DNA from 2 places in the Kitasatospora sp. NRRL B-11411 genome. Region 1 is predicted to be linked to the other one. Evidence: riboswitches for the same ligand, from Rfam matches in the RefSeq annotation. Region 1 holds a riboswitch; the other holds the start of a gene.
What was found. A riboswitch is a leader RNA that binds a small molecule or an ion and turns the genes downstream of it on or off. The one in region 1 is predicted to bind glycine.
Positions count from the first base shown of each region.

Region 1 (15,255 bases):
GTCCTCGGCGACCTCGGCCGACACCCCGAACGCGGCGAACACGGCCGCCAGGTGCTCGCGGGTGGTGGTCTCGTCGCACGACACGGACACCCGGTCGCCGTCGACCTTGTGCACGTTGACGCCGCCGGCCAGCGCCGCGGCGACGACCTCGTCGGCCCGGCCGGGGACGACCGCCGTCACGGTGTCGAAGAACGCCCCGTGGGCGAGCTCGACGCCGCCCGCGCGCAGGCCCGCGGCGAGCGCGGCGGCGTAGCGGTGGGTGCGGCGGGCGATGTCGGCGAGGCCGTCGGGGCCGTGGTAGACGGCGTACATGGAGGCCATCACGGCGAGCAGCACCTGCGCGGTGCAGATGTTGGAGGTGGCCTTCTCGCGGCGGATGTGCTGCTCGCGGGTCTGCAGGGCGAGCCGGTAGGCGCGGTTGCCGTCGGCGTCGACGGAGACGCCGACCAGGCGGCCGGGCAGGTTGCGGGCGTGCTCGGCGCGCACCGCGAGGTAGCCGGCGTGCGGGCCGCCGAAGCCCATCGGGACGCCGAAGCGCTGCGAGGTGCCGCAGGCGATGTCGGCGCCGAGCTCGCCGGGCGAGCGCAGCAGGGTGAGCGCGAGCAGGTCGGCGGCGACCGCGACGACCGCGCCGAGCCCGTGCGCCTGCTCGATGACGGCCTTCAGGTCCCGCACCGCGCCGGACGCGCCCGGGTACTGGAGCAGCACGCCGAACACGCCGCGCTCGGCGATCCCGGCCGGGATGCCGTCGCTCAGGTCGGCGGTGACGACCTCGACGCCGGTCGGTTCGGCGCGGGTCTGGATCACGGCGAGGGTCTGCGGCAGGGTGTCCGCGTCGACCAGGAAGACGCCGGGCTTGTTCTTGGTGACCCGCCGGGCCAGCGCCATCGCCTCGGCGGCGGCGGTGCCCTCGTCGAGCAGCGAGGAGCCGGAGGTGTCCAGGCCGGTCAGGTCCGCGACCATGGTCTGGAAGTTGAGCAGCGCCTCCAGGCGGCCCTGCGAGATCTCGGGCTGGTACGGGGTGTAGGCGGTGTACCAGGCCGGGTTCTCCAGCACGTTGCGCAGGATGACCGGCGGGGTGAAGGTCCCGTAGTAGCCGAGGCCGATCATCGAGGTGAGGACCTGGTTGCGGCCGGCCAGTTCGCGCAGCTCGGCGAGCACCTGGGCCTCGCTGCGGCCGGCGGGCAGGCCGAGCGCGGTGAGGCTGCGGATGGCGTCGGGGACGGCGGCGTCGGACAGCTCGTCCAGGGAGGCGTAGCCGACCTGGGCCAGCATCTTCTGCTGGGCGTCGCTGTCGGGACCGATGTGGCGGTGCTCGAAGGGGCTGGCCTGCTCAAGGTCGCTGAGCGTCGGCTGGGCGTTCATGGGGGTCGGGCCTCCTGGTCGCGGACCGGCGGTGGTACGCACGCGGTCGGCGGCCGTGGGGGCGCCTGGGCGTACGAACCCGTCAGCCTCCCCCTCTGTCATCGGTACCTGAGAGCTTCGCACGACCGGGCCGGGGCCCGTCCGGCTTGCACCGTCGGCGAGGGCGGGGGCCGGTCGGCTCCGGTGCCGACGGTCCTGCCCTGCTTTCCAGAGTGACCTGTCCCGTTCGGTACGGATGCCTGAGAGATTCCGGGGAGGGGTTGCTCCTTCGGCGTCCCGCGTCCGGCCTGTTCGGGCCGGTTCGGGACTCTCCCGAGCGGGCTCGGCGGTCGCCTCCGAGGTTACCAGCGCGGGCCTCCCGGATCACCGGTGCGGCCCTGTGATCTGCCCCGGACGGCGGTGTCCGGAGTGCCGCCGTCCGTTACGTGCCGTTTGGTGTGGAGTGGCGGCCCGGCACGCTCCTCCGGCCGCCTCCGGACGGACCTTCCCAGGAGCAGCAGGACTGGAGGACAGCGTGCAGACCGATATCGATCCGCGCGACCTGATCGGACACAAGGCGGTCGACCGGAACGGTGACAAGATCGGCACGGTCGACGAGGTGTACCTGGACGACGCCACCGGCGAACCGGAGTGGGCGGCCGTCCGCACCGGGATCTTCGGCCGGGACGCCTTCGTCCCGCTGACCACCAGCGAGTTCTCGGGCGAGGAGCTGCGCGTCCCGTACGACAAGTCGCTGATCAAGGAGTCGCCGGACTTCGGCGTGGGCCAGCACCTCTCGCCGGCCCAGGAGCTGCAGCTGTACCGCTACTACGGGCTGGACACCGGCGCCGACGCCGGTTCGGGCCCGGCGGCGAAGCCCGCGGCAGCGGCAGCGGCAGCGGCGGCCGGGACGGCGGGGGCGGCGGAGGCCGCGAAGGAGCACCCGCGCCAGGAGCCCGCGCCGGCGCCCGCCGCAGCCGCTCCGGACCGCGACTTCGGCACCGTCGCCTCCTCCCCCTCCCCGACCCCGGCCCCGACCGCCGCCGCTGCCGCCGCACCGGCCGCCTTCACCGCGGCCAAGCCCCAGCAGGCACAGCAGGCCCAGCCCCAACCGCAGTCCCAGTCGCAGTCGCAGCCTCAGTCGCAGTCGCAGCCGGCCCCGGTGGAGCCGACCGCGCCGGTGGAGATCACCTGCCGCGAGGAGCGCATCGACGTCAGCACCGAGTGGCACGTGGTGGGCACCACCCGGCTGCGCAAGTACGTGACCACCGAGCAGGTGGAGCGCCGGGTGCCGGTGGTGCGCGAGCGGGTGCGGGTGGAGCGGATCCCGGTGTCGGACGCGGAGCGGGCGGCGCTGAGCGAGCAGGAGATCGCCGAGGCGGTCGAGGAGGTCACGCTGCGCGAGGAGCGCCCGGTGGTGCGCAAGTACCTGGCGCCGATCGAGCGGGTGCGGCTGGTGGTCGAGCGGTACACCGAGGAGGAGGTGGTCCGCGAGGAGCTGCGCCGCGAGCAGGTGGAGGTGCACGACGCGGCCGCCGGCGGGGACGGCGAGGCGCCGCAGCAGCGCCAGCCGTGGAACGCGCAGCCGCAGTCGCCGACGGCGGGCAGGCCCCAGGCGTCGGCCGCGAACGGCAGCTCGGAGCACGCCCGGCCGGAGCCGCTGCGCTCCTGACGGTTCGCCAACTGCCCGGCCCCGGACCGCTTCGGCGGGCCGGGGCCGTCGCTTTGCCAAAGCTTCACCAATCGATATTTGACAGAGTGAAGCATCTCCCGACAAAGTTATTTCAGATCCTGCACTATCGCCTGTCTGAAGCAACCGTCGGAGGAGTCCCCGTGAGTGAGGCACCACAGCCCACCCCCACGGCCGCCAAGCCCACCAGCGCCCGGGTCCTGCCCGCCCTGATCCTCGCCATGCTGGCGTTCAGCGTGGTGCAGACCGCGGTCGTCCCGATCCTGCCGGGCCTGGCCCGCGAGCTGAACGTCTCGGGCTCCAGCGTCACCTGGCTGATGACCGCCAACCTGCTCTCCGCCGCGGTCCTCACCCCGCTGCTGGGCCGCTTCGGCGACCTGCGCGGACGCAAGCCCATGCTGCTGGTCTCGCTGGCCGGCCTGGTGCTCGGCTCCGGCCTCGCGGTGGCCACCCACTCCTTCACCTGGCTGGTGGTGGCCCGGGTGCTGCAGGGCGCGGGCGGCGGCGTGCTGCCGCTGGCGATCAGCATCGTCCGCGACGAGCTGCCCCGGCACAAGGTCACCGGCGGCGTCGCCGCGATCTCCGCCTCGATGGGCGTCGGCTCCGGCCTCGGCCTGGTCGCCACCGGCCTGCTGCTGGAGCACTGGAGCTACAAGTCGATCTTCTGGATGGGCCTGGTCTTCGGCCTGATCGCGGTCCTGCTGGTGGTCCTGCGGGTGCCCGCCGACCCGGTCACCGACAAGGAGGGCGGCGCCGACCCGCTCGGCGCGCTCACCCTGGCCGGCTGGCTCTCCGCCCTGCTGATCGCCGTCAGCCAGGGCAACCACTGGGGCTGGACGTCCACCCGCACCCTCGGCCTGTTCGCCGTCGCCGCCGTGGTCGCCCTGCTCTGGATCCTGGTCGAGTCCAAGGTCTCCCACCCGCTGGTCGACCTGTCGATGATGGCCCGCCCCGCCGTCGCCTTCACCAACCTCTCCGGCCTGCTGATCGGCTTCGGCATGTACGGCTCGTTCATGGTGATCAGCAACTTCGCGCAGACCCCGGAGAAGCTCGCCCACTACGGCTTCACCGCCACCGTCCTGCACGCCGGCATCATGCTGCTGCCCTCCGCGATCGGCTCGATGGTCGCCGCCCCGCTCGGCGCCCTGCTGATCGCCCGCCGCGGCCCCCGCCTCCCGCTGGTCCTCGGCGGCTTCCTCGGCGCCGTCTCGATGGCCTACCTGGCGCTGCGCCACGGCGCCGAGTTCGACCTCTACTTCTCCTCCGCGGTCTTCGGCCTCGGCGTCGGCCTCGCCTACGCCGCGATGCCCGCCTACATCAACGGCGCCGTCCCCGCCGAGCAGTCCGGCATCGCCAACGGCATGAACGCCGTCCTGCGCACCGTCGGCGGCGCGATCGGCACCGCCGTGATGAGCGCGATCCTCACCGGCGACACCCTCAAGCTCCCGATCCCGCTGCCGGTGCAGCTCCCCACTGAGAACGCCTACCAGAACGCCTTCTGGGTGGCCGGCGTGATGTGCCTGATCGCCGCCGCCGTCCCCTTCGCCATCCGCGCCGTCAAGGCCGCCCCCGTCCCCGCCGAGCAGGCCGCCCCGGCCCTCGCCAAGACCGACGCCTGACCGGGCGTCCCCTCGCGTCCTGGACACGCGCGAGCAGCGGACGGACCCCCGCGCCAAGGGCATCGGCGCGGGGGTCCGTCCTCTTTCCCCGCCCTCCCGCTTTCTCCTCCCGCCCCGCGCCCTCGCCGCTACCCGGGCGGCAGCCTGAGCGGGAGCGCTCCCGAGGCCTCCAGCGCCTCGTCCCCCACCGCGAACGTCCGCACCCGCCCCACCCCCGAGTACGGCGTCTCGAACCGCACCGTCACCCGCCCGACCCCGCTGCCCTGCACCCAGCCGGGCCCGAACTCGCGGTGCGTGACGTCCTGCCCGGGCCACCACCGGCGGGCCGCCGGCTCGGCCGGAACCGCCTCCGCCAGCGCCTCCTCGACCACCGCGGCCGCCCCCGACTCCCGTTCCTCCCGCTCCAGTTGGGCGAACAGGTCCTCCTGGGTGTAGTCCGCGAGCTGGGCCACGCCCACGCCCAGCAGCCGCACCCCGCCGGTGACGTCGACCTGCATCGCCAGCCGGCGCGCCGTCGCGGTGATCACCTCCTCGTCGTCCGTCGGCCCGCGCAGCGTCTCGGAGCGGGTCAGCGTCGAGAAGTCGAAGCGGCGGACCTTCAGCACCACCGTCCGCCCGGAGCGCCCGGCCGCCCGCAGGCGGCGCACGCACCGCGCGGCGAGCTGCTCGATCTCGCGCAGGATGCGGTCCCGGTCGGCGAGGTCGACCTCGAAGGTGTCCTCCACCGAGACCGACTTGGCGTCCCGGTCCGGCACCACCGGCCGCTCGTCCCAGCCGATCGCCATCTGGAACACGCCCGCGCCGTGCGCCTTCCCGAGCAGCCCGACCAGCTCCGCGAACCCGGCCTCCGCCAAGTCCGCCACCGTGGTCAACCCGGCCCGGCGCAGCGCCTGTTCGGTCGCGGGGCCGATCCCGGGCAGCGCCCGCACCGGCATCGGGGCCAGCACCGACCGCTCGGAGCCGGGCTCGATCAGCACCAGCCCGTCCGGCTTGGCCCGCTCGGAGGCGATCTTCGCCATCAGCTTGGACCCGGCGACGCCGACCGACGCGGTCAGCCCGGTGTGCTGCACGATGTCGGCCCGCAGGTCCTCGGCCAGCGCGAGCACCAGCTGCGCGCCCTCCGCGGGCGTCGCCGCGTTGGCCAGCGCGGCCCCGTACGGCCCCGCCTCCAGGTCGACGAACGCCTCGTCCAGGCTGAGCGGCTCGACCAGCGGGGAGCGCTCCCGCAGCAGGCCCATCACGATCTCGCTGTTGGCCCGGTACGCGTCGAACCGGCCGGTCAGGAACGCCGCGTTCGGGCAGAGCCGGCGGGCCTGCGCCATCGGCATCGCCGAGTGCACGCCGAACTTGCGGGCCTCGTAAGAAGCGGTGGAGACCACCCCGCGCCCGCCCAGGCCGCCGACGATGACGGGCTTCCCGCGCAGGCTCGGCTTGGACGCCTGCTCCACCGCCGCGAAGAAGGCGTCCATGTCGAGGTGGATGATGCTCGGCACGGCCCGCACCGCTCGATCATCCCGCGCCGCACTGACATTCCCGCGGACTAGCCGTTCGCGTCCGCGTCCGCAAGCGCCCGGGCCACCCCGTCCTCACGCGGCCCGAGCAGCGTCGGGTCCGGCCGCAGCAGCACGCTCGCCGCCGCCTTCGCCGCGCTGCCGATCTCCCGCAGCCCGCCGTACTCCCAGGTGGTGTCGTGCCGCTCCTCGACCCCGACCGCGTACGCGTCGATCCCGGCCGCCCGGCACAGCGCCAGCGCCCGCCGGACGTGGAAGGTCTGGCTGACCAGCACCGCCCGGTCGACGCCGAAGATCCGGTGCGCCCGGGCGCAGGAGTCCCAGGTGTCGAAGCCCGCGTAGTCGCCGACCACCCGCACCCCGGGCACCCCGCGGTCGATCAGGTAGCCGCGCATCGCGTCCGTCTCGTCGTACCGGACGGTGCCGTTGTCGCCGGTCACCAGGATCGCCCGGACCTTGTGCGCCCGGTACAGCTCCAGCGCCGCGTCCAGCCGGTGCGCCAGGTACGGGGAGGGCGCGCCGTCCATCAGCCCGGCGCCGAACACCACCGCGACGGGCGCCTCGGGCGCGTCGGCCACCGTGCCGACCTTCGCGGACTGGGTCAGGTACAGCCAGGCGCTCGGCGCCAGCCCCAGCGCGGAGCACAGCACCACCGCCTGGAACCAGCGGCGCTGCCGCCGCCGGCCGACCGGACGCACCGCGCGCCACGCCGCCCGCGTCCGCCGCCCCACGCACCTCAAGATCGTTGACACACGGACGAGGACGAGCGGGACCCGCCCGCCGGTTCCCCGCCCGGGGCCCGGCAGGTCAGCCCGCGCGGTTGCGGCGCTGCGCCAGCTCGTCGCCCGGGTCGTTGCCCACCAGCGTCTCGCCGGTGTCGGTGCGCTCGCCGTGCAGCCGCCCCAGGGTGGCCTCCAGCTCCTGCCAGACCGCGCCGACCGCGATGCCGAACACGCCCTGGCCGCCGTTGAGCAGGTCGACCACCTGCTGCGGCGAGGTGCACTCGTAGACCGTCGCGCCGTCGCACATCAGGGTCAGCCCGGTCAGTCCGGCCTGGTCGGCGGACTGCAGGTGGGTGACGGCCACCCGGATGTTCTGCAGCGACACGCCGGCGTCCAGCAGCCGCTTGACGATTTTCAGCAGCAGAATGTCCCGGAAGCTGTACAGCCGCTGCGCGCCCGCCGGGTACGCCGAGCGCACCGAGGGCTCCAGCAGCCCGGTGCGCGCCCAGTAGTCGAGCTGCCGGTAGGTGATGCCGGCGGCGGCGCAGGCCGTCGGGCCGCGGTAGCCGACCAGCGCGGAGGTCGGGGCGAGCCGCTCGATCGCGGGCTGCCCGGGCTGGACGGCCGGGAAGCGACCGAGCCTCGGCAGTTCCTCGGCCTCGGGCTCCGGCCGCCAGGGCCGTCCGATCAGAGCACGGCCGGCCCGCGGCAGGTGCACCGCGCACAGCGCTCCGGAACGCGTCTCGTCGCCGGTGCCGCTCATCGCCAACCTCCGTCCATTCCGCCCAAGGCCCCACGGGACCCGCAGGAGCCCTGCCGGGCCCCGGGCTGCGGGTGGCCCGTCCGGCGGGCCATCACCTGACGGTAGGCAGTCGCCAAAGCACCGTCAACGATCGCCACGCCGGGGGCTCCGACAAACTTCACCCCATCGAGTGGTTATTCGTGCCCCATGTGCGGGTAGCAGAACGGTTTTCCGGCCCAGCCGAGTTGCGACCGACCGCCGACCGGGCTAGCGCACCGACGGCCCACCGGGCCCGGCGCGCCGCCCGCGGGCCGGGCCGCCGACCGGCCCGGCACCACCGGGCGGCGGCTACTGCGGGCCGCCCCCGAAGTCCTCCGGCGAGACCTGGTCCAGGAACTCCCGGAACTTCTCGACCTCGTCCTCCTGCTCGTCCGGGATCGAGATGCCGGCCTCCGCCAGCACCTCCTCGCTCCCGTAGATCGGCGTACCGGTGCGCAGCGCCAGCGCTATCGCGTCCGAGGGGCGCGCGCTCACCTCGACACCACCGGCGAACACCAGCTCCGCGTAGAACACCCCGTCCCGCAGGTCGTTGATCCGCACCTCGGTCAACTGCTGCCCCAGCGCACCGAGCACGTCCTTGAACAGGTCGTGCGTCAGCGGCCGCACCGGGGTCATGCCCTGCTGGGCGAAGGCGATCGCGGTGGCTTCCCCCGGCCCGATCCAGATCGGCAGGTAGCGGTCCCCGCCGACCTCCCGCAGCAGCACGATCGGCTGGTTGGAGGGCATCTCCACCCGGACACCCACGACGTCGAGCTCATTCACACCAGCAACCCTATGGCGCGCGCCCCCGATAGGAAAGCGCAGCAGGCAGCGGCCACCGCGATCGAGACCGCCGCCCGCCCGGCCGTCACCGGCCGCTCAGCTCCGCGACCGCAGTCCCGCCTGCACCATCGCCGCGTGCAACCGCACCGACAGGGTGGCCAGTTCCCGCGCCGTCGCCTCCGCGTGCGCCCGGGTCTGCGGGTTGCGGTGCCGCCGCAGCGGCGCCACCACCTGCTCCACCAGCGCCACCTCGCGCTCCGCCGCCGCCTTCATCGCCCGCAGGTGCCGCGGCTCCAGGCCGAACCGCCCCAACTCCGCCACCAGCCGGGCGATCTGCAGCGCCTCCCCGTCGTACCCGCCGTCCGGGCCCGGCTGCACCAGGCCGTACGACTCCCACTCGACGAGTTCCCGCTCCTGCGCCTCGGCCGCCGCGATCAGCTCGGCCCGGCCCAGCCGCACCCCGCCCGCCCCGGCGGCCGCCGTCGCCAGCTCCCGGTCCGCCTCCTCCAGCGGCCCCGGACGGGACTCCGCCCCCGGCAGCGCCGGCGGCTGCTCGCCGCGCTCGATCGCGTCCAGGTGCTCGCGGATCACCCGCAGCGGCAGGTAGTGGTCGCGCTGCATCCGCAGCACGTACGCCAGCCGCTCCACGTCCGCCGCCGAGAACTTCCGGTAGCCGGACGGGGTCCGCTGCGGCTCGACCAGGCCCTCCGCCTCCAGGAAGCGGATCTTGGAGATCGTCACCTCCGGGAAGTCGTCCCGCAGGAAGGCCAGCACCGCGCCGATCGAGAGCAGCTCGTCACCCCGCCGGCGCGCCTCGCCCGTGCGGCGCGAGGCCGGCACGGGCGAGGACCCGAGGGACGGGGTAGGAATCTGTGGGGTCACTCGGGCTCCAAACGGAGAAGTGGTCAGTACCCCCGGTGGTGGCTGGCGAAGAACACCAGCCGGTACTTCCCGATCTGCACCTCGTCGCCGTTGCTGAGCAGCACCTCGTCGATCCGCTCCCGGTTCACGTAGGTGCCGTTCAGGCTGCCCACGTCCGCGACCGAGAAGCCGCCGTCGGGCTGCCGACGGAACTCCACGTGCCGACGCGACACCGTCACGTCGTCCAGGAAGATGTCACCCTGCGGGTGCCGCCCCGCCGTGGTCACGTCCGAGTCCAGCAGGAACCGGCTGCCCGAGTTCGGGCCGCGCTGCACGATCAGCAGCGCCGAGCCCGGCGGCAGCGCGTCGATCGCCGCCATCACCTCGGCCGACAGCGCCGGCGTGGCGCCCGTCGAGGTCGCCGTCGGGTCGTACGACTCGATGCCGGAGATCGAGATGGTCGAGGTGGTCTCCACCGCGCCCTCCGGGAAACCGCCGCCACGCAGCTGGGTCCCGCAGTTCGAGCAGAACCGGGCCTGCGCCGGGTTCTGGTTCCCGCACCGCGGGCACGGGCTGGTGCCAGCCATGTTCACAGCCTCCTGGCGCGGCACACCCGACTGGACGTGCCCGGCATAGGGGTCCGGGGCAAACCCTCCACCGGAGGTTGAGGGTCCTGACGCGAAACCTATGCGCGGCCCGCCCGACGAATCAACCGACGCGCCGTAGCCCGCGTCGAACTGCCCGGTCGGGACGCCCGCGCCCTGGGTCACGTCGTCCCGGTACATCGGACGCTGCCCGTCCGGCGCCGGACGCATCGGGGGCACCCCGGCGTCCTCCTGCCGGTAGCGCGCGGTCGGGGCCTCGGCCGTCTTCTTGTTGCGGCCGAAAAGCTTCGAGAAAAAACTCACGGGCGAATCCCCTTGCGTGTGACAGAACCGCCCGCGGGGCAGGGTTCAAGGCTCGGTGTGGCGGTGGGCCCGGCATCGGACCGGGGACTGACGAACGGTAAGACCCAGTGTCGCCGACCCGCCGCGGAAACCCACCACCGGGGGCTGCCCGCAGCTGACGAACCGTACGGAGCGCGCCCCGTCACTTCGCCGCCGGCTTGCCGTACTGCAACGGCTTCGGCGCGGCCAGCGCGTCCACCAGCACCTTCTGCTGCTGGACGATGGTCGCCCGCGCCTGGTGGTTCTCCAGGCTGCGCACCACGCCACCGGGGATGTTGAGCGCCGGAGCCAGGTCCTGCGGGTTGCCCACCACGGTGAAGCGGAACGGCTGCGAGACGCTCTTCCCGTCGATCTGCACGCCGCCGCCCGACGAGTTGTCGGTGAAGTACGTACCGGCCACCACGCGCACGTCGTTGATCTGAATCGCCTCCGCCCCCGCAGCTCGGAGTTCCTGCAGGGTGTCCAGCAGCATATCCGCCTTCACCTGCCCTTGGGGATCATCGATCGTCAGCACGATCCCCGGCCCGGTGGCCTTCTCCGTCCCCGCCAGCACACCCAGCTCGGCCGCCTTCTTCCGGGTCTGCTCCTGGGCCTCCTTGGCCTGGTTGGACGAGTTCTCCAACTGCGCCAGGGACTGCTCCAGCTGCGTCTTCTCCGACTGGAGACGCTGCTGCTTGCCGTCCAGTTCGTCCAGGATCCGCACCAGGTCCTCCTGGCGGGCCCCGCGCAGCTCGCTGTGGTCGTTGGTCGAGCGCACCTGGATCGCCAGCGCCAGGCCCAGCGCGAACAGCAGCAGCGCCACCACCAGCTGGCCCCGCGACACCCGCGGCGGCCACACCGCCGCCTTCAGCCGGGTCCGCCCGTCCGAGGGCAGCTCCACCGGCTCCCGCCCCGCGGCCGCCGCCACCGGCGGCTCGGGCTCGACCGACTCCGCCGACTCGACCGGCTCCGCCGCCGCAGCCGGCTCGGTCGGCCCAGCAGGCTCCACCGGTTCGACCGGCCCGGCCGGCTCCGGCTGCTCCTCGTCCCGCTCCCGCGGCTCCTTCTCCCCGCTCACAGCCGCTCCCTACGCCCTGAACACGTGCCGGCGGATCGCCGCAGCGTTCGAGAAGATCCGGATGCCCAGCACCACCACCACGCCGGTGGACAGCTGCGACCCCACGCCCAACTGGTCACCCAGGAACACGATCAGCGCCGCCACCACGACGTTCGACAGGAACGACACCACGAAGACCTTGTCGTCGAAGATCCCGTCCAGCATCGCCCGCACGCCGCCGAACACCGCGTCCAGCGCCGCCACCACCGCGATCGGCAGGTACGGCACCACCGCGTTCGGCACCTCCGGCTGCACGAACACGCCGACGATCACGCCGATCACCAGACCCAGTACGGCAATCACGGTGTAGCAGCTCCTGTTCCGGTGGAAGTGGAAGTGGACTTCGTCGCGGTCGACCGCGTGGACTTCGACGGCGCCCCCGAGGGCGAACCCGACACCGCGCCGGACGGCGGGGCCGTCGGGAGGGCGGACCCCGAACCGGACGCCGACGGCGACGGCGACCCCGACGGCTCGGCCGACGCCTCCGCGGACGGCTCCGGCCCGGCCACCCGGAGCGTCACGCCCAGCGCGGCCGGCAGCGTCAACGACTTCTGCGTCGACACCGTCGAACGGATCCCGTAGCTCTCCTGGATGATCTTCAGGTAGCGGCCGCCCTCGTTGTCCTGGAAGGCCTGCGCCAGCCGCGCCCCGTCCCCGATCGCCAGCACCGTGTACGGCGGCACCAGCGGCCGGTTGTCCACCAGGATCGCGTCGCCGGCCGCCCGGATCGCCGACAGCGCGGTCAGCCGCTGCCCGTTCACGGACACCGCCTCCGCGCCGGCCAGCCACAACCCGTTCACCGCGTACTGCAGGTCGTGGTCCTTGACCCGCCCGTCCTTGCCGTAGCTGCCGGTGTTCCGCGGATCGCTGACGTTGCCGCCCGAACCGCTCCCGGACGCGTCGTCGATCACCAGCTTGATGCCAGGCCCGGTGATCGCCCCCGTCCCGGTCCGCGCCGCCAGCTGCTCCGCCCCGCTGTCGTCGCCGCTCTGCAGCGCCGCGTCCTGGGCCCGCTCGACCTTGTCGCGGTCCGCCTCGACCTGCCGCTGCAGCTCGTCCGCCGCTTTGTTGGCGTCGTTCACCCGGCTGACCAGGGCGTCCCGCTCCTTCGCCAGCACGGGCGCCGCGGCGTGCGTGTTCACCGCCCCGACCGTCACCACGACCGCCGCCAGCGCCAGGCCCAGGCCCAGCACCAGCCGTCCCTTGGCCGTCGACGGCAGCCGCGAACTGCCCTCCGCCCCGCGGGCCCGGGCCGCCTCCGCGTACCCGTCGTCGAGCGAGTGCTCCATGACCGTGGTCAGCAGGGACATCGAGGCGTCCGGGCGGCGGAAGCGCCCCTCCGGGTCACTCGGCGTCGGCGATGCTGGCATGCGCCACATCGTTTCACGACCACGAGGTGCCCCACGACCAGCCCCGGGCCCCGCAGGACGGTTTCGGCACAGGATCGTGACAAAAGCGGGTGGGGACGGGCCGCCGGGCCCGCCCCCACCTCACTTCCCCCGCACTACCTCCCGGCGCCGTCCACGACCGCGGCCCACTCGTCGAGCAGCCGCTCGGTCGCCTCGTCGTCCGGGCCCTCCGCCCACAGGTGGGTGACGGCCTCCGCCGGGTCCGGCAGGACCAGCGTCCACCGGCCGTCCGGCTCGACCACCCGCACGCCGTCCGTGGTGTCCAGCTTCCGGTTCCCGGCCGCCTCCACCACCGAGCGCATCACCATGCCCTTGGCGGCCCACGGCGTGGCGATGTCCCGCTTCTGGATGTGCGCCTGCGGGATCCGCGCGTCGATCTGGCTCAGCGTCAGCTGCGTCCGCGCCACCAGGCCCACCAGCCGCACGAACGCCGCCGCCCCGTCCAGCACCCCGGAGAACTCGGGCACCACGAAGCCGCCGCGCCCGTCCCCGCCGAAGATCGTGCCGTCCGCCGCCGCGGCCTTCGCCAGGTCGTCCGGCGAGGTCGTCGTCCAGGTCACCTGGGTGCCGTGGTACGCCGCCACCTGCTCGGCGATCCGCGTCGTCGTCACCGGCAGCGCCACCTGCCCGGAGCGACGCTCGGCCGCCACCAGGTCCAGCAGCACCAGCAGCGCCCGGTCGTCCTGGATCACCCGGCCGAGCTCGTCCACGAAGGACACCCGCTCACCCACCGGGTCGAACCGCACGCCGAACGCCGCCCGCGAGGACGCCACCAGCTCGCCCAGCCTGGCCAGCGCCGCCCGCCGCGAGTCCGCGTCCTCGGTCGGCCGCGCCTCGTCCAGGCCGCCGGCCACCGTCAGCGCCTCCACCCCGAGCCGCCCCAGGATGCTCGGCAGCACCAGCCCGGCACTGCCGTGCGCCGCGTCCACCACGACCTTCAGCCCGGCCTCCCGCACCCCCGAGGTGTCCACCGTCCGCAACAGGTTCGTCGCGTACGAGTCGAACACGCTCGCCGGGTGCAGCAGGTCGCCGATCTCGCCCGGGAACGCCCGCCGGAACTCCTGCCGCGAGTACACCCGGTCCAGCTTCCGCTGCCCGGCCTGCGACAGGTCCGCCCCGCGCTCGTCGAAGAACAGGATGTCCAGCGAGTCCGGCACCCCCGGCGTGGTCCGCAGGAAGATCCCGCCCGCACTCCCCCGCGCCGTCGCCTGCCGGGCCACCGGCATCGGCACGTTCTCCAGGTCGCGGACGTCGATCGCACTGGTCTGCAGCGCCGAGATCATCGCCCGCTTCAACGCCCGCGCACCACGCGAGTGGTCACGCGCGATGGTGACCGTCGCGCCCTTCTTCAACGTGGTCGCGTACGCCCCCGCCAGCCGCACGGCCAGCTCCGGCGTGATCTCCACGTTCAGGATCCCCGACACGCCCCGCACCCCGAACAGGTGCTCCTGCCCGCGGGACTCCCAGATCACCGAGGTGTTGACGAACGCGCCGGCCTCGATCGTCTTGAACGGGTAGACCCGGACGTTGCCCGCGATGATCGACTCCTCGCCGATCAGGCACTCGTCACCGATCACCGCCCCCTCGTCGATCCGCGCGGCCCGCATCACGTCGGTGTTCTTCCCGACCACGCACCCGCGCAGGTTGCTCTGCGGCCCCACGTACACGTTGTCGTGCACCACCGCCTTGTGCAGGAACGCCCCGCGCTTGACGACCACGTTCGACCCCAGCACGGTATGCTCGCGCAACTCCACGCCGGCCTCGACCTTGGCGTAGTCACCGATGTACAGCGGCCCCCGCAGCACCGCCTCCGGGTCCACCTCCGCACCCTCGGCCACCCACACGCCCGGCGAGATCTCGAACCCGTCCAGCTCGACCTGGACCTTCCCCTCCAGGACGTCCGCCTGGGCCTTCAAGTAGCTCTCGTGCGTGCCCACGTCCTCCCAGTAGCCCTCGGCGACATAGCCGAACACCGGCTTGCCCTCCTTGAGCAACTGCGGGAACACGTCGCTCGACCAGTCGACCGACTCGCCGGCCGCCACGTAGTCGAAGACCTCCGGCTCCATCACGTAGATACCGGTGTTCACGGTGTCCGAGAACACCTGCCCCCAGGTCGGCTTCTCGAGGAAGCGCTCGACCTTCCCCTCGTCGTCCGTGATGGTGATACCGAATTCCAACGGGTTCGGCACCCGGGTCAGGCACACCGTGACCAGCGCGCCCTTCTCCCGGTGAAAGGCAATCAGGTCGGAAAGGTCGAAGTCCGTCAGGGCATCGCCCGAGATCACCAGAAACGAATCGTCCCGCAGCGCGTCCTCGGCGTTCTTCACGCTGCCCGCCGTCCCCAGCGGTGTTTCCTCATTGGCATAGGTGAGGTGCATGCCCAGTTCCTCACCATCACCGAAGTAGTTCTTGACCAACGACGCCAAGAACTGCACGGTCACCACGGTGTCGTTGAGGCCGTGTCGCCTCAGCAGCCGCAGCACGTGCTCCAT
Region 1 covers NZ_JOGH01000128.1:1,661-16,915, forward strand. The annotation lists gene gcvP (aminomethyl-transferring glycine dehydrogenase) at 1-1,365, opposite strand, end outside; glycine riboswitch at 1,583-1,690, opposite strand; gene IH44_RS46915 (PRC and DUF2382 domain-containing protein) at 1,880-3,016, shown strand; gene IH44_RS0133950 (MFS transporter) at 3,178-4,653, shown strand; gene IH44_RS0133955 (DNA polymerase IV) at 4,782-6,155, opposite strand; gene IH44_RS0133960 (vancomycin high temperature exclusion protein) at 6,194-6,895, opposite strand; gene IH44_RS0133965 (MerR family transcriptional regulator) at 6,972-7,649, opposite strand; gene IH44_RS0133970 (bifunctional nuclease family protein) at 7,977-8,450, opposite strand; gene IH44_RS0133975 (MerR family transcriptional regulator) at 8,547-9,290, opposite strand; gene IH44_RS44845 (FHA domain-containing protein) at 9,356-10,219, opposite strand; gene IH44_RS0133985 (DUF881 domain-containing protein) at 10,401-11,315, opposite strand; gene IH44_RS0133990 (small basic family protein) at 11,325-11,657, opposite strand; gene IH44_RS41850 (DUF881 domain-containing protein) at 11,654-12,733, opposite strand; gene IH44_RS0134000 (mannose-1-phosphate guanyltransferase) at 12,859-15,255, opposite strand, start outside.

Region 2 (16,048 bases), on a different contig from region 1:
CCGCCGACGGCACCACCGGGGTGAAGCCGACCGGCGAGGTCAAGGTGACGGCCGGCAACGGCAAGCTCACCTCGGTCAAGGTCACCGGCCCGGACGGCGTCGAGGTGCCCGGCCAGATCGGCGCCGACGGCAGCTGGGCCCCCACCGGCGCCCTCCAGGTGGCCACCGCCTACACCGTGGACGCGCTCGCCGAGGACGCCAAGGGCGCGGTCGCCAACGCGCGCTCCGGCTTCACCACCCTCACCCCCGACAAGGAGGCCGGCACCAGCGACAACATCGCCGACAACGGGGAGTACGGCGTCGGCATGATCGTCTCGGTGACCTTCAAGCGGGCGGTCAAGAACAAGGACGCGGTGCTGGGCGGCATCACCTTCGAGGCCTCCGACGGCACGACGGTCAAGGGCCACTGGTTCGGCGACAACCGGGTCGACTTCCGGCCGGAGAACTACTGGAAGCCCGGCACCAAGGTCACCATCCACTACAAGCTGAAGAACGTGGAGACCTCGCCCGGCGTCTACGGCGACGTGGACAAGGACGAGCCGTTCACCATCGGCCGCTCGCAGATCTCCACCGTCGACGTCAACACCCACAAGATGGCGGTCGTCCGGGACGGCCAGCAGGTCGACACCGTCGAGTTCACCGCCGGCAAGCCCGGCTACGACACCTGGAACGGCGTCATGGTGGTGGAGGCCAAGGAGGGCACCACCCGGATGACCTCGGCCGGCGTCACCAAGGAGGGCTCCGGCGACGAGTACGACCTGGTGGTTCCGCACGCCATGAGGTTGACGGACTCCGGCACCTACGTGCACGGCAACTCGTGGAGCGCGGGCGTGATCGGCCGCTCCAACGGCAGCCACGGCTGCATCGGCGTGACCGACACCAAGTCCGGCAGCGCGAGCGCCCCGGCGGGCAAGCTCTACGACTCCAGCCTGGTCGGGGACGTGTTCAAGGTGGTCAACTCCAAGGGCAAGACGGTCGACCCGTCCAACGGCCTGAGCGGCTGGAACACCCCCTGGGCGCAGTGGTGACGCTCGGGCGCCCGTTCGGTTGCTGACGGCATATGCCAAATGAATAGTGATCGTTTGCTCATTGTCCGTACGCACCTGCTCGCGTTCCGCAATGATGGGGCGCATGGCGGCATGGGGCGAAGCAGACCGGTCATCACTTCCACCGGCCGGCACCCGTGGTGACGATCCGTCAGGGATCGGCGCCGGCGTGGTGCTGGCCGACCTGGAGCGGCTGACGCCGGAGGAGATGGAGCACCTCTTCTTCGGCGTGCTCAGCGATCCCGACGCCGCGGAGGAAGTCCGGCTGCCCTCCCGCCCGGAGTCGGCCGGGGTGGCCCGGCGGCTGGTGCTCTCGGTGTTACGGACGTGGAAACTCCACCAGCTGCTGGAGGCGGGGGAGTTGCTCACGGGTGAACTGGTGGCCAACGCCATCCGGCACACCGGTGGTCGGATGATCGGACTGAAGGTGACCCGTCGCCCCGGCTGGCTCCGGGTCGAGGTCCGGGACTCCTCGCGCGCCCTGCCCTGCCTGATCGTCGCCCCCGAGGTCGGCTACCAGAACGGCAACGGCCTGCGCCTGGTGGAGTCGCTCGCCGACCGCTGGGGCGCCGACCTGCTGCCGCGCGGCAAGGGCGTCTGGTTCGAGATGAAGATCCGCGAACGGGCCGCCGCCGTCGCCGCTGCCACCCGCTGAACCCCTGCCCGGCCCGCCGCCTGGCATGTGAAGGTGAACTCAGCCACACGCCTTGGTTTCGATTTTGTTCGCCGGTTCATAGCGTGCGATAGTCATGCAAGTCGGGCAGAACAACCCGACACCCTCCCTCCGCCGGCACGCACCCCCTTGGCCGCCGGAGGACGCACAGGGGCCCCGGACCGCGAACAACCGCGGACAGGGGCCCCGTACCGTTTCCGGGGGCGATCAGCGGCTCAGCACTCGATGACGTTCACGGCGAGGCCGCCGCGCGAGGTCTCCTTGTACTTGATCTTCATGTCGGCGCCGGTCTCCTTCATGGTCTTGATCGCCTTGTCGAGCGAGACGTGGTGCCGGCCGTCGCCGCGCAGGGCCATCCGGGCGGCGGTGACGGCCTTCACGGAGGCCATGCCGTTGCGTTCGATGCAGGGGATCTGGACCAGGCCGCCGACCGGGTCGCAGGTGAGGCCGAGGTTGTGCTCGATGCCGATCTCGGCGGCGTTCTCGACCTGCTCGGGGGTGCCGCCGAGGACCTCGGCGAGGCCGCCGGCGGCCATCGAGCAGGCGGAGCCGACCTCGCCCTGGCAGCCGACCTCGGCGCCGGAGATCGAGGCGTTCTCCTTGAAGAGCATGCCGATCGCGCCGGCCGCGAGCAGGAAGCGGACGATCCCGTCCTCGTCGGCGCCCGGGATGAAGTTCAGGTAGTAGTGCAGGACGGCCGGGATGATGCCGGCGGCGCCGTTGGTGGGGGCGGTGACCACCCGGCGGCCGGAGGCGTTCTCCTCGTTGACGGCCATCGCGTAGAGGGTGACCCACTCCATCGCGTTGCCCGGCCCGATGCCCTCGGCGCGCAGCGCGCGGGCCGCGCTCGCGGCGCGGCGGCGGACCTTGAGCCCGCCGGGGAGGATGCCCTCGCGGGACATGCCGGCCGCGACGCACTCCTTCATGACGGCCCAGATCTCCAGCAGCCCGGCCCGGATCTCGGCCTCGGTGCGCCAGGCCTTCTCGTTCTCCAGCATCAGGCCGGAGATGGACAGGCCGGTCTCCCGGGTCAGGCGCAGCAGTTCCTCGCCGGTGCGGAAGGGGTGGCGCAGGGCGGTGTCGTCGGGCTTGACCCGGGCCTCGCCGATGGCGTCCTCGTCGACCACGAAGCCGCCGCCGACCGAGTAGTAGGTCTTCTCCAGCAGCGTCTCGCCGGAGGCGTCGTAGGCCCATAGGGCCATGCCGTTGGCGTGGTAGGGGAGGGCCTTGCGGCGGTGCAGGACCAGGTCGTGGTCCGGGTCGAACGGGATCTCGTGGCGGCCGAGCAGGCTGAGCCGCTTCTCGGCGCGGATCCGCTCGACGTCGAGGTCGGCGCGGTCGACGTCGACCGTGCGGGGGGAGTGGTTCTCCAGGCCGAGCAGGACGGCCTTGGGGGTGCCGTGGCCGTGCCCGGTGGCGCCGAGCGAGCCGTACAGCTCGGCCCGGACGGTGGCGACCCGCTCCAGCAGGCCCTCGGAGTTGAGGCGGCGGGCGAACATCCGGGCCGCGCGCATCGGGCCCACGGTGTGCGAGGAGGAGGGGCCGATGCCGATGGAGAAGAGGTCGAAGACGCTGATGGCCACGGGGTGACGTCCTTGTCCGGTCTCGTGGTGGTGGTGCTGGGTCCCGTCTCGTGGACGGGGCGCGGCATGGAACGGGGCACCGCGCGCACGTCTTCCAGTGTGCGCGGTGCCCCGGGGTTGCTCGGTGGACCGCCGGTCGGCGGCCGGACGAGCGGGGTCTTACAGCTCCGGGTAGAGCGGGTGCTTGGCGGCGAGCGCGCTCACCCGGGCCTTGAGGGCCTCGGCCTTGGCCGCGTCGAAGCCCGGCTTGAGGGCCTCGGCGATGACGTCGGCGACCTCGCGGAAGTCCGCGGCGCCGAAGCCGCGGGTGGCCAGCGCCGGGGTGCCGATGCGCAGGCCGGAGGTGACCATCGGCGGGCGCGGGTCGTTCGGGACGGCGTTGCGGTTGACCGTGATGCCGACCTCGTGCAGGCGGTCCTCGGCGTCCTGGCCGTTGAGCTCGCTGTTGCGCAGGTCGACCAGGACCAGGTGCACGTCGGTGCCGCCGGACAGCACGGAGACGCCGGAGGCGGTGACGTCGTCCTGGAGCAGGCGCTCGGCGAGGATCTTCGCGCCCTCCAGGGTGCGCTGCTGGCGCTCCTTGAACTCCTCGGAGGCCGCGACCTTGAACGCGACGGCCTTGGCGGCGATCACGTGCTCCAGCGGGCCGCCCTGCTGGCCGGGGAAGACCGCGGAGTTGATCTTCTTGGCCCACTCGGCCTTGGAGAGGATGACGCCGCCGCGCGGGCCGCCCAGGGTCTTGTGGGTGGTGGTGGTGACCACGTCCGCGTACGGCACCGGGGAGGGGTGCAGCCCGGCGGCGACCAGGCCGGCGAAGTGCGCCATGTCGACCATCAGCAGGGCGCCGACCTCGTCCGCGACCCGGCGGAACTCGGCGAAGTCCAGCTGGCGCGGGTAGGCGGACCAGCCGGCGATGATCAGCTTGGGCTGGTGCTCCTTGGCGAGGCGCTCGACCTCGGCCATGTCGACCTGGCCGGTCTTCTCGTCCACGTGGTACGCGGCCACGTTGTAGAGCTTGCCGGAGAAGTTGATCTTCATGCCGTGGGTCAGGTGACCGCCGTGGGCCAGGTTCAGGCCCAGGATGGTGTCGCCCGGCTGGATCAGCGCGAACATCGCCGCGGCGTTCGCCTGCGCGCCGGAGTGCGGCTGCACGTTGGCGTGCTCGGCGCCGAACAGCTCCTTGATCCGGTCGATGGCGATCTGCTCGACCACGTCGACGTGCTCGCAGCCGCCGTAGTACCGGCGGCCGGGGTAGCCCTCGGCGTACTTGTTGGTGAGCACCGAGCCCTGGGCCTCCATGACCGCCACCGGGGCGAAGTTCTCGGAGGCGATCATTTCCAGGGTGGTCTGCTGGCGGTGCAGCTCGGCGTCGACCGCGGCGGCGATCTCCGGGTCGAGCGCGTGGAGGGACTGGTTCAGGACCGTCATGAGGGGGTCTCCCGGTCAGGCGCCGGTGAAGGCGGTGTAGCCGTCGGCGTCGAGCAGCTCGTCGGTCGCCTCGACCCGGACCTTGAACAGCCAACCGCCCTCGAAGGGCTCCGAGTTGACCAGGGCCGGCTCGTCGATGACGGCCTGGTTGACCTCGGTGACCACGCCGGTGGCGGGGGAGTAGAGGTCGCTGACCGACTTGGTGGACTCAAGCTCGCCACAGGTCTCACCCGCGGTGACGGTGTCACCCACCGCAGGGAGCTGGACGTAGACGATGTCGCCGAGGGCGTCGGCCGCGTGCGCGGTGATGCCGACCGCCGACACCCCGTCCACGGCGGCGGTCAGCCACTCGTGCTCCTTGGTGTACTGCAGGTGCGTGGGGTTGCTCATGACGTCATTCTCCAGGATCGCGGGAGGGGAGGGCGCGGCCGTCCGCTGGGCGGACGAACCGGAAAAGGACTGTTCCGAAGGGGCGCGGGGGTCAGCGGGCGCGCTTGTAGAACGGCAGCGCGACGACCTCGACCGGCTCGGCCTTGCCGCGCACGTCCACCGCGACGGCGGTGCCCGGCTCGGCGTGGGCGGCGTCCACGTACGCGATGGCGATCGGCTTGCCCAGGGTCGGGGACGGCGAGCCGGAGGTGATCCGGCCGATCACGGCGCCCTCGGCGTCCACCACGGAGTACTCGGCGCGCGGGACGCGCTTGCCCTCGGAGACCAGGCCGACCAGCTTGCGGGGAGGGTTGGCCTCGGCCTGCGCCGCGGCCTCCTCCAGGGCCTTGCGGCCGACGAAGGCACCGTCGTTGGTGGTCTTGTCGAAGCGCACCACCCGGCCCAGGCCCGCGTCGAACGGGGTCAGTTCGGTGGACAGCTCGTGCCCGTACAGCGGCATGCCGGCCTCCAGGCGCAGCGTGTCGCGGCAGGACAGGCCGCACGGGACCAGGCCCTCGGCGGTGCCGGCCTCGGTCAGCGCGGTCCACAGGTGCTCGGCGTCGGCGGGGGCGCAGAACACCTCGAAGCCGTCCTCGCCGGTGTAGCCGGTGCGGGCCAGCCAGACCTGGCGGCCGGCCACGGTGGCGGGCAGCAGGGCGTAGTACTTGAGGCCGGGCAGGTCGGCGTCGGTCAGCTTGGCCAGGATGCCGTTGGCCTCCGGGCCCTGGACGGCGAGCAGCGCGTAGGCGTCCCGGTCGTCGCGGACGACGGCGTCGAAGCCGGCCGCGCGCTCGGTCAGCGCGTCCAGCACCACCTGGGCGTTGGAGGCGTTGGCGACCACCAGGTACTCGTCCTCGGCGGTGCGGTAGACGATCAGGTCGTCCAGGATGCCGCCGTCCTCGCGGCAGATCATGGTGTAGCGGGCGCGCAGCACGCCGAGCGCCGAGATGAAGCCGACCAGCGCGTGGTCGAGCAGCTCGCCGGCCTGCGGGCCGGAGACGGTGATCTCGCCCATGTGCGAGAGGTCGAACAGGCCGGCCCGGGTGCGGACCGCGAGGTGCTCCTCGCGCTCGCTGCCGTAGCGCAGCGGCATGTCCCACCCCGCGAAGTCGGTCATGGTGGCGCCGAGCGAGCGGTGCAGCGCGTCGAGCGCGGTCAGGCGGAGGGACACGACAGGACTCCCGGGATCTGGAAACGGGCAGGCTGGGGCGAATCTCCCCCATCTGTCGTCGAACCTGAGAGCTTCGCCGCCTCCTGACAAGGATGGCGGCTTGCACCGTGGGTGGGCGCACGGCGCGGCCGTGTCCACTTTCCAGATCTGCCTAGCCCGGGCGGTAGGGGTGCCTGAGAGATTCCGGGGAGGACTTGCTCCTTCGGCGCCGGTCGCGGCCTGAGCAGGCCGTTCCGGCTCTCCCGCGCGGGTTCGAGCGGCCGGTATGAAGTTTGGGCGGGCCCATCATGGCATGCCGGGGGCACCCGGTGGGAGAGGGGCCCGGTCACACCCGCGCACGGGGGGCGCCCGCGCGCCGCTAACCTGATCGCAACCGCGGATGTGGAGGGGCGAGATGGGGTTCCCGCTGGACGGGGCGCTGGAGGGCGGGGCCTGGCCGGCCAACGAGCTGGAGCAGGTGCTGACGGCCGCGCTCGGCGACCCCGGGGCGACGCCCCGGGTGATCGAGGTGCTGGCCCGCAGCCAGGTGTGGATCCCGCTGCCGTCCGGCACCGCGCCGGACGCCGACTCGCTGGACCTGCCGACGCTGGAGCTGGCCGGCGCGCCGTACGTTCCGGTGTACTCCTCGCAGGAGCAGTACCTGCAGCACTGCCCGGGCATCCCGTTCGCGATCGCCCCGATGTGGGAGTTCGCCCGCGGGCTGCCGCTGGGCATCGGCATCGCGGTCAACCCGGAGGCGCCGGTGGGCATCCCGGTGCCGCCGGAGGGCGTCGGCGAGCTGCGGCGCGGGCCGCGCGGCGAGCAGTGGGAGGCGCAGGGGGTGGCCGAGGGCGCCCGGGTGGCGCTCAAGGAGCCCGAGCCGCACCAGGAGCCGTACGCCTTCCTGGCCGCCGCGACCGGCGAACTCGTCGCGCTGCCGGGCGTCCTGACGGCCCGTCGGGCGCTGGCCCGGGTGGAGGGCGAGGCGACCCTGCTGTACGTCGGCGTGCAGCTGGACCCGGCGGCCCCCGCCGACCCGGCCGAGGTGAACACCGCGCTGGGCCGGGCGCTCGGAACCGCGCCGCCCAGCTGGGGCGTCCACCTGGTGCTGCTCGACCTGGTGGCCGACCCGGTGGTGGAGTGGATGCTGGGGCGGGTGCAGCCCTTCTACGTGCGGCCGTGACGGCGGATCCGGTCCGGCGCGCGGGGCCGGCGGCATGACGGCCGCCGGGTCCGCCCCATAGGGTTGCCCGGTACACCGGAGCACGGCGGAACGGACGACAGAGAGTAGGGCGGCGACGTGACGGGAGCGGTCGGCGACCCGGGGGCGGTCGAGCGCGCCCTCGCAGCAGTCGCACCGGAACGCTGGGAGGCGTACGAGGGGCTGCTGCGCGCCCTGGCCGGCGGGCAGGTCTGGATGCTGCTGTGGCACGGCAGCCCCGGCAGCCCGGACGCCCAGTACGGGAACATGGACGTCGGCGGGCACGGCTACGCGCCCTGCGCGACCTCCCCCGGGCAGCTCGCCGCCAGCGGCTGGACGCGCGCCCACGAGGTGGTCTCCGGGCCGGAGATCGCCGCCTCGCTGTACCGCTCGCGCTGGGGCCTGTGGCTCGACCCGCACCGCCCCGGCGGCGGCGTCGGCGTGCCCTGGGCCGACCTGCGGCGGATCGCGCTCGGCCTGGACCGGCTGCCGGCCGGCCCGCTGCGGATCTCCGAACCCCCGGTGCAGGGCTCGCCGTTCTTCTCCGTGCTGGAGCAGCAGGCGGGCGAGGTGCGGCCGCTGCGCTCGCTGCGCCGGGCCTGGGTGCAGCCGGTGCTGGGCGAGGGCTACCTGGCGATCGGGCTGGACCTGTACGACGCCTCGCCGCCCTCCGTGGAGGCGGCCCGGGCGCTGGTGCAGCGGGCCGCCGCGCAGGCGCCCGACGGGCCCGGCGTGTCCACCGTGATGATGGCGGACGAGTACGACCCGGTGGCGATGTGGATGTGGGCCAACGCCCGGCCGTTCTTCGACCGGCAGGGCGCCCCGCAGGCCCAGCCCACCGGCTTCGGTTACGCAGCGCAACCACCGGCCGGGCCCACCCAGGGGTGGCCGCAGGCGCCCTGGCCGGGTTATCCGGGCCGTTGAACCTACCCTGACGCTCCGTCGAAAAACCCCCGCCCCGACCTTTTCCCCGGTCGGCGGGGGTTTTTTGCCACCTCATGATCTACGCGCGCCATCCCTTGTGCCACCTGGCGTTTTCCCGCCAGTGGCGGGGTGTCGTCAGTGCGCCCCTTGACGGACACGTAACAGCTGTGTGAAGAGCGATATGCGCGCGCAACGGAAGTGCATGCGGACAGATCACAGTTAGGCATCCTTCGGCATGGGGGTCTTCCGCCGGGTACGTCCCATGACAGAGAGTGCTGCGCAATGCGGAGCGCGAGCCGAACCTCACGAAGGTGAACGCGCCCCCGCCAGAGCATGAACCGCACGACGCGTTTCTCCGTGCGGCAGCACCGTGCACTTCGGAGCCCCTCCCCGCCGGGGAGCGGCCCCGCTCGGCGACCTCCGACCCGGAGGCGACCCGGGGGAACCCGCACCACCAGCAACGCCCTGCTTGCTCAACGCACTTCTGCACCGCCGCATCGGCGTCCGGCACCACCGAACCGCTCTGCACTTCCGCACCGCACGCGACTCCGTGGGCCGGCCACCGTCGGCGAGGGGAACGAACTGACTCATGACCACACCCACCGAGACCTCGGGTCCGGCGGCCGGCGCGCAGCCTGACGGCTCGTCAACCACCGAGCCGCCCAAGAAGATCGAGGGACGCTCACCCGGCCGCATCGCCTGGGAGCGCCTCAAGCGCGACAAGGTCGCCCTGGCCGGCGGCGCCGTGGTGATCCTGCTGATCCTGGCGGCCGTCCTGGCACCGGTGCTCACCGCGCTGTTCGGACACCCGGTCGACGAGCCGCACCCGGACCAGATCAACCCCGACCTGGGCCTGCCCAAGGGCTCGTTCGGCGGCATCAGCGGCGACTACCTGCTCGGTGTCGACCCGACCTTCGGCCGCGACGTGTTCTCCCGGATCCTCTACGGCGCCCGGATCTCGCTGCTGGTCGCGCTCGGCGCGGCCGTGGTGGCGATCACCATCGGCGTGGTGCTGGGCATCATGGCCGGCTACTTCGGCGGCTGGGTGGACTCGGTGATCAGCCGGGTGATGGACGTCCTGCTGGCCTTCCCGCAGCTGCTGTTCAGCATCGCCCTGGTGTCGGTGATCCCCAACTCGGTGCTGGGGCTGGGCGACACGACCGTGCGCGTGATGGTGCTGATGACGGTGATCGGCTTCTTCGGCTGGCCGTACATCGGACGCATCGTCAGAGGCCAGGCGATGTCGCTGCGCGAACGCGAGTTCGTCGACGCCGCCCGCAGCCTCGGTGCCGGCCGCGCGCACATCCTGTTCCGCGAACTGCTGCCCAACCTGGTGGCGCCGATCCTGGTCTACACGACCCTGATCATCCCCACCAACATCCTGAACGAGGCGGCGCTCAGCTTCCTCGGGGCCGGCGTCCGGCCGCCCACCCCGTCCTGGGGGCAGATGCTCTCGGACGCGGTGGGGATCTACCAGGCGGATCCCACCTACATGGTGATCCCCGGTCTCGCCATCTTCATCACCGTGCTCGCCTTCAACCTCTTCGGTGACGGCCTGCGTGACGCTCTCGACCCCAAGGGCAACTGAGCCCGCAATTCTGGAGGTTCCCCAACCCATGAAGCGAAACAGGACGCTCGCGGCCGCCGCACTGGTGGTCACCCTCGCCCTCACCACCGCCGCGTGCGGCGGCAGCAAGGGCGGCGGCACGGGCGGCGACAACGCCTCCGGCAAGGCCGGTGCGGCGGGCTTCAACGCGGCGGCCGAGAAGAAGGTGAACCCGTCCGACAAGAAGGGCGGCACCCTCAACCTCTGGACCACCACCGACGTGGACTCGCTCGACCCCGGTCGCGCGTACTACGCCTCGGTGTGGAACTACGAGCGCTTCTACACCCGCACCCTGCTCGCCTTCGACGGCAAGCCGGGCAAGGAGGGCCTGCAGCTCGTCCCCGACCTGGCCTCGGCCAAGCCGGAGATCTCCGCCGACGGCAAGACCTACACCTTCAAACTGAAGCCGGGCCTGAAGTTCGAGGACGGCTCGGTCATCACCTCGAAGGACATCAAGTACGGCATCGAGCGCATCTTCGCGCAGGACGTCATCTCCGGCGGCCCGACCTACCTGATGAACGAGCTGGACCAGGGCCAGGGCTACAAGGGCCCCTACACCGACAGCGACCCGAACAAGCTCGGCCTGAAGTCGGTGCAGACCCCGGACGACACCACCATCGTCTTCACCCTGGCCAAGCCGAACTCCGACTTCCCGTACCTGCTGGCCATGGGCTCCGCCGCCCCGGTCCCGCAGAAGCTGGACACCGGTGCCCAGTACGGCCAGAAGCCGGTCTCCTCCGGCCCGTACAAGTTCAAGTCGGTCGAGCCGGGCAAGGAGTACGAGCTCGTCCGCAACGAGAACTGGGACCCGGCCTCCGACCCGTTCCGCAAGGCGCTGCCGGACACCGTCAAGCTGACCGTCACCACCAACGCGGACGACATGGACTCCCGCCTGCTGGCCGGCACCGCCGACCTCGACTGGGCCCAGACCGGCCTGTCGCAGGCCGCCCAGGTCAAGGTGCTCCAGGACCAGTCGCTCAAGGCCAACACCGACGACCCGTACAACGGCTTCATCCGGTACATCACGATGGCCCCGTCGGTCGCCCCGTTCGACAACCAGCACTGCCGCAACGCGGTGCTCTACGCGGCCGACACCACCGCCCTGCAGACCGCCCGCGGCGGCTCGGTGGCCGGTTCGCTGTACGGCTCGATGCTGCCCCCGAACATCCTCGGCTCCGACGACTACGACCCGTTCGGCCTGACCAAGGGCAAGCCGAACCTGGACAAGGCGAAGGAAGAGCTGAAGGCCTGCGGCAAGCCGGACGGCTTCAAGACCACCATCGCGGTGCGCGGCAACAAGCCGAAGGAGGTCAACTCCGCGGTGGCGCTGCAGACCGCGCTGAAGGCCGTCAACATCGACGTCACCGTCGACCAGTACGACGGCAAGCTGATCTCCTCGGTGATCGGCGCGCCCGACGTGGTCAAGTCCAAGGGCTACGGCCTGATCGTGATGGGCTGGGGCGCCGACTACCCGACCGGCTCCGGCTACCTGCAGCCGCTGGTCGACGGCCGCTTCATCACCCAGAACGGCAACAACAACTACGCCGAGATCAACGACCCGGAGATCAACGGCTGGTTCGACCAGGCCGCCCAGGAGACCGACCCGGCCAAGGCCGCCGACCTGTACAAGAAGATCAACCACAAGGTGGTCGACGGCGCCTACTACCTGCCGATGGTCGCCGACAAGGCCCTGAACTGGCGCAACCCGCGCCTGACCAACGTCTACATCTCCGACGCCTTCGGCGAGGTGGACTTCCAGGCGCTCGGCGTCTCCGACGGCAAGTGACCTGACCTCCCCTAGTTCGCACCGCTAGTCCGAAGGGCAGGTGAAGGCCCTGCCCGGGCCGGCCGCGGCGCCCCCACCGGGGCGTCCGGCCGGCCCGCGGCAGGGCCGACCGCAGTGCTCGTGTATCTCGTCAGGCGACTGATCAACGTCGCCTTCATGCTGTTGGTGGTCGCCGCGGTGACCTTCGGCATCTTCTTCATGGTGCCGAAACTCACCGGAACCGATCCCGCGATGCTCTACGTGGGCAAGATCGCGGACAAGGCGGCGGTCGAGGGAATCCGCCACAAGATGGGCCTCGACAAGTCGATCATCGAACAGTTCTGGCTCTTCCTGCGCGGGGTGTTCGCCGGCCGCGACTACAACGCCGGCACCGACATGACCCACTGCGCGGCCCCCTGCCTGGGCTACTCGTTCAAGACCGAGCAGGCGGTCTGGCCGCTCCTGCTCAACCGGGTCGGCGTCGACGTCTCGCTCGCGGTCGGGGCCTCCGTGCTCTGGCTGGTCTTCGGCACCGCCACCGGCGTCATCTCGGCGCTGCGCCGCGGCACCGCGCTGGACCGCATCACCATGACCGTCGCGCTGGCCGGCGTCTCGCTGCCGATGTACTTCACCGGCCTGGTCGCGCTCGCGCTGTTCGTCAACCAGCTCGGCTGGTTCCCCAACAGCTACACCGACTTCGCGGACGATCCGGTCTCCTGGTTCCAGGGGCTGGTGCTGCCATGGGTGACCCTGGCGTTCCTGTTCGCCGCGACGTACGCCCGACTCAGTCGGGCCACCCTGCTGGACGTCCTCGGCGAGGACTACATCCGCACCGCGCGGGCCAAGGGCCTCAAGGAACCGGTGGTCATCGGCAAGCACGCCATGCGCTCCACGCTGACCCCGATCCTGACCATCTTCGGCATGGACCTCGGCGGCCTGCTCGGCGGCGCCGTGCTCACCGAGAAGACCTTCAACCTGCGCGGACTCGGCTACGAGGCGGTCACCTCGATCCAGTCCAGCGACCTCCCGGTGATCATGGGCGTGACCCTGTTCGCCGCGTTCTTCATCATCATGGCCAACCTCGTGGTGGACATGCTGTACGCCGTCGTCGACCCGCGGGTGAGGCTGACATGAGCAACACCGACAAGCCCAACCTGGCCGACAAGCCCTTCCTGTCGGTCCGCGACCTGAAGGTGCACTTCCCGACCGACGACGGACTGGTCAAGTCCGTCAACGGGCTCAGCTTCGACCTGGAGCGCGGCAAGACCCTCGGCATCGTCGGCGAGTCCGGCTCCGGGAAGTCCGTCACCTCGCTGTCGATCATGGGACTGCACCGCACCGGCACCAAGCGCGGCGCCCCGCAGATCACCGGCGAGATCTGGCTCGACGGCGAGGAGCTGATCGCGGCCGGCCCCGACCGGGTGCGCAAGCTGCGCGGCCAGAAGATGGCGATGATCTTCCAGGACCCGCTGACCGCGATGCACCCGTACTTCACGGTCGGCGCCCAGATCGTCGAGGGCTACCGGGCCCACCACCCCGGCGCCTCCAAGAAGGAGGCCCGCACCCGGGCGGTCGAGATGCTCGACCGGGTCGGCATCCCGCAGCCCGACAAGCGGGTCGACAACTACCCGCACGAGTTCTCCGGCGGCATGCGCCAGCGCGCCATGATCGCGATGGCGCTGGTCAACGACCCCTCGCTGCTGATCGCCGACGAGCCGACCACCGCCCTCGACGTCACCGTCCAGGCGCAGATCCTCGACCTGATCCGCGACCTGCAGAAGGAGTTCGGCTCGGCGGTCGTCATCATCACCCACGACCTGGGCGTGGTCGCCGAACTCGCCGACGACATCCTGGTCATGTACGGCGGCAAGCCCGTCGAGCGCGGCCCCGCCGCGACCATCTTCGAATCCCCCGAGCACCCCTACACCTGGGGCCTGCTCGGCTCGATGCCCCGCCTCGACCGGGAGCTCCAGGACCGGCTGATCCCGGTCAAGGGCACCCCGCCGAGCCTGATCAACGTGCCGTCCGGCTGCGCCTTCCACCCGCGCTGCCCGTACGCCGAGCTCACCGGCGGCCGCTCCACCAGCGAGGTGCCCGTGCTCGCCGAGGCCGCGCCCCGGCACCACGCCGCCTGCCACCTGCCGATCGCCGAACGCCACCGGATCTTCACCGAAGAGATCGCGCCCCGGCTGTGAGCACGTACCACCCATTTGGAGAGCAGCGATGACGGACAGTCAGGCGGCGGTGCCGCAGCTCGAGAAGGTGCCGGCCCAGGCGCCCGGGCCCGACCGCGAACCCCTGCTGAGGGTCACCGGACTGACCCGGCACTTCCCGGTCACCAAGGGCCTGCTGAAGCGCCAGGTCGGCGCGGTGCGGGCGGTCGACGGCATCGACTTCACGGTCAACGCCGGCGAGACCCTCGGCGTGGTCGGCGAGTCCGGCTGCGGCAAGTCCACCATGGGGCGCCTGGTCACCCGGCTCGACGAACCCACCGGCGGGAAGATCGAGTTCGACGGCAGCGACATCACCCACCTGGGCGTCGCGGCGATGCGCCCGTACCGCCGCGACATCCAGATGATCTTCCAGGACCCGTACTCCTCGCTGAACCCCCGGCACACCATCGGCACCATCGTCGGCGCGCCCTTCCGGCTGCAGAAGATCAGCACCGAGCACGGCGTCAAGCGGGCCGTCCAGGACCTGCTGGAGCTCTGCGGCCTCAGCCCCGAGCACTACAACCGCTACCCGCACGAGTTCTCCGGCGGCCAGCGCCAGCGCATCGGCATCGCCCGCGCCCTGGCGCTGCGCCCCAAGATGATCGTGGCCGACGAGCCGGTCTCCGCGCTGGACGTCTCCATCCAGGCCCAGGTGGTCAACCTGCTGGACGACCTCCAGAAGGAGCTCGGCCTCACCTACCTGATCATCGCGCACGACCTCTCGGTGGTCCGGCACGTCTCCGACCGGGTCGCGGTGATGTACCTCGGCAAGGTGGTGGAGATCGCCGACCGGGACGCCCTCTACGCCCGGCCGATGCACCCCTACACCAACGCCCTGATGTCCGCGGTGCCGGTGCCCGACCCGCGCCGCAAGGAGCGCCGCGAGCGCATCCTGCTCACCGGCGACGTGCCCTCCCCGCTCAACCCGCCGTCCGGCTGCCGCTTCCGCACCCGCTGCTGGAAGGCCCAGGACGTCTGCGCGAGCGAGCAGCCGCCGCTGGCCACGGTGTCGACCGGGCACCAGGTGGCCTGCCACTTCCCGGAGAACGCGGGCGAGTAGTTCGTCGTTCGAGGGTTCGAGAGTCCGTCCGGCGAGGGGGTTCCCCCGCCGGGCGGACTCCGTCGTTCGTGCGGGCCGGCGGGACTGACGGTGGCGGGTGGCAAGGTGAGGGGCATGCTGGAGATCGCGGTGCAGGACAGGTCGGGGCGGGTCGGCGTCCGGTTCTCGGAGGACGGACTCCGGGACCTGGTACGGGACATGGGGCAGTGGAAGGGCGCCTTCCTGGTGCTCCAGCGGGTCCCCGACCTGCCCGACACCTACGCGCAGGCGTGCCCGGAGCACGGCGCCTGGACGGTCGAGTACCGGGACGGCGCGCAGTCGCGCCACTTCGGGGCGCGGGTGACCGAGCTGGAGCGGGTCGCCGAACTGCTGGTCGGCTGGGCCCGGCAGGACCCGGACTGGGCGGCGGGGGAGGAGTGGGAGCGGATCGACTTCGGGCCCGACCCGGAGCCCGCGCCGCTCGAACTGCCGGAGGAGGACGAGGCGAGCCTGCTGGAGGAGCTGCGGCGCCAACTCGCGGGCGGGTACGCCACGTTGGACGGGCTGGCCGAGACCGCGCAGGAGTACCTCGTCCGGGACGGGCACCGGCCGGTCGGCGAGGAGCAGGCCAAGCAGCTGGCCGACCGGCTCTGGCTGGAGCGGGTCGCCGAGCAGCGCACCTGGACCGGCGAGACCGACCCGGAGCGGCTGGCCCGGGCGTTCGGCGCGCTGGAGGCGGCCGGGATCACCGCCCGGGAGAACTTCACCTGCTGCAGCAGCTGCGGCAACAGCGAGATCGGGGCGGAGAACCCGGAGGCCCGCGGCTTCGTCTACTTCCACTCCCAGAGCACCGGCCACGCCGCCGAGGGCCACGGCCTGTCGCTGCACTACGGCGGCTTCGACGGCTCGCCCGGGACCACCGCCGCGGTCGGCCACGAGGTGGCGGCCGCCCTGCGCGCCGTCGGCCTGACGGTCCGCTGGGACGGCGACC
Region 2 covers NZ_JOGH01000039.1:35,039-51,086, reverse strand. The annotation lists gene IH44_RS0119325 (Ig-like domain-containing protein) at 1-1,028, shown strand, start outside; gene IH44_RS0119320 (ATP-binding protein) at 1,216-1,701, shown strand; gene IH44_RS0119315 (L-serine ammonia-lyase) at 1,935-3,302, opposite strand; gene glyA (serine hydroxymethyltransferase) at 3,462-4,730, opposite strand; gene gcvH (glycine cleavage system protein GcvH) at 4,746-5,120, opposite strand; gene gcvT (glycine cleavage system aminomethyltransferase GcvT) at 5,212-6,330, opposite strand; glycine riboswitch at 6,482-6,585, opposite strand; gene IH44_RS0119295 (enhanced serine sensitivity protein SseB) at 6,725-7,492, shown strand; gene IH44_RS0119290 (enhanced serine sensitivity protein SseB C-terminal domain-containing protein) at 7,610-8,434, shown strand; gene IH44_RS0119285 (ABC transporter permease) at 9,024-10,022, shown strand; gene IH44_RS0119280 (ABC transporter substrate-binding protein) at 10,051-11,826, shown strand; gene IH44_RS0119275 (ABC transporter permease) at 11,941-12,939, shown strand; gene IH44_RS0119270 (ABC transporter ATP-binding protein) at 12,936-14,000, shown strand; gene IH44_RS0119265 (ABC transporter ATP-binding protein) at 14,029-15,078, shown strand; gene IH44_RS0119260 (hypothetical protein) at 15,193-16,048, shown strand, end outside.
Region 2: another riboswitch for glycine. It lies ahead of gcvT (glycine cleavage system aminomethyltransferase GcvT); the one in region 1 lies ahead of gcvP (aminomethyl-transferring glycine dehydrogenase).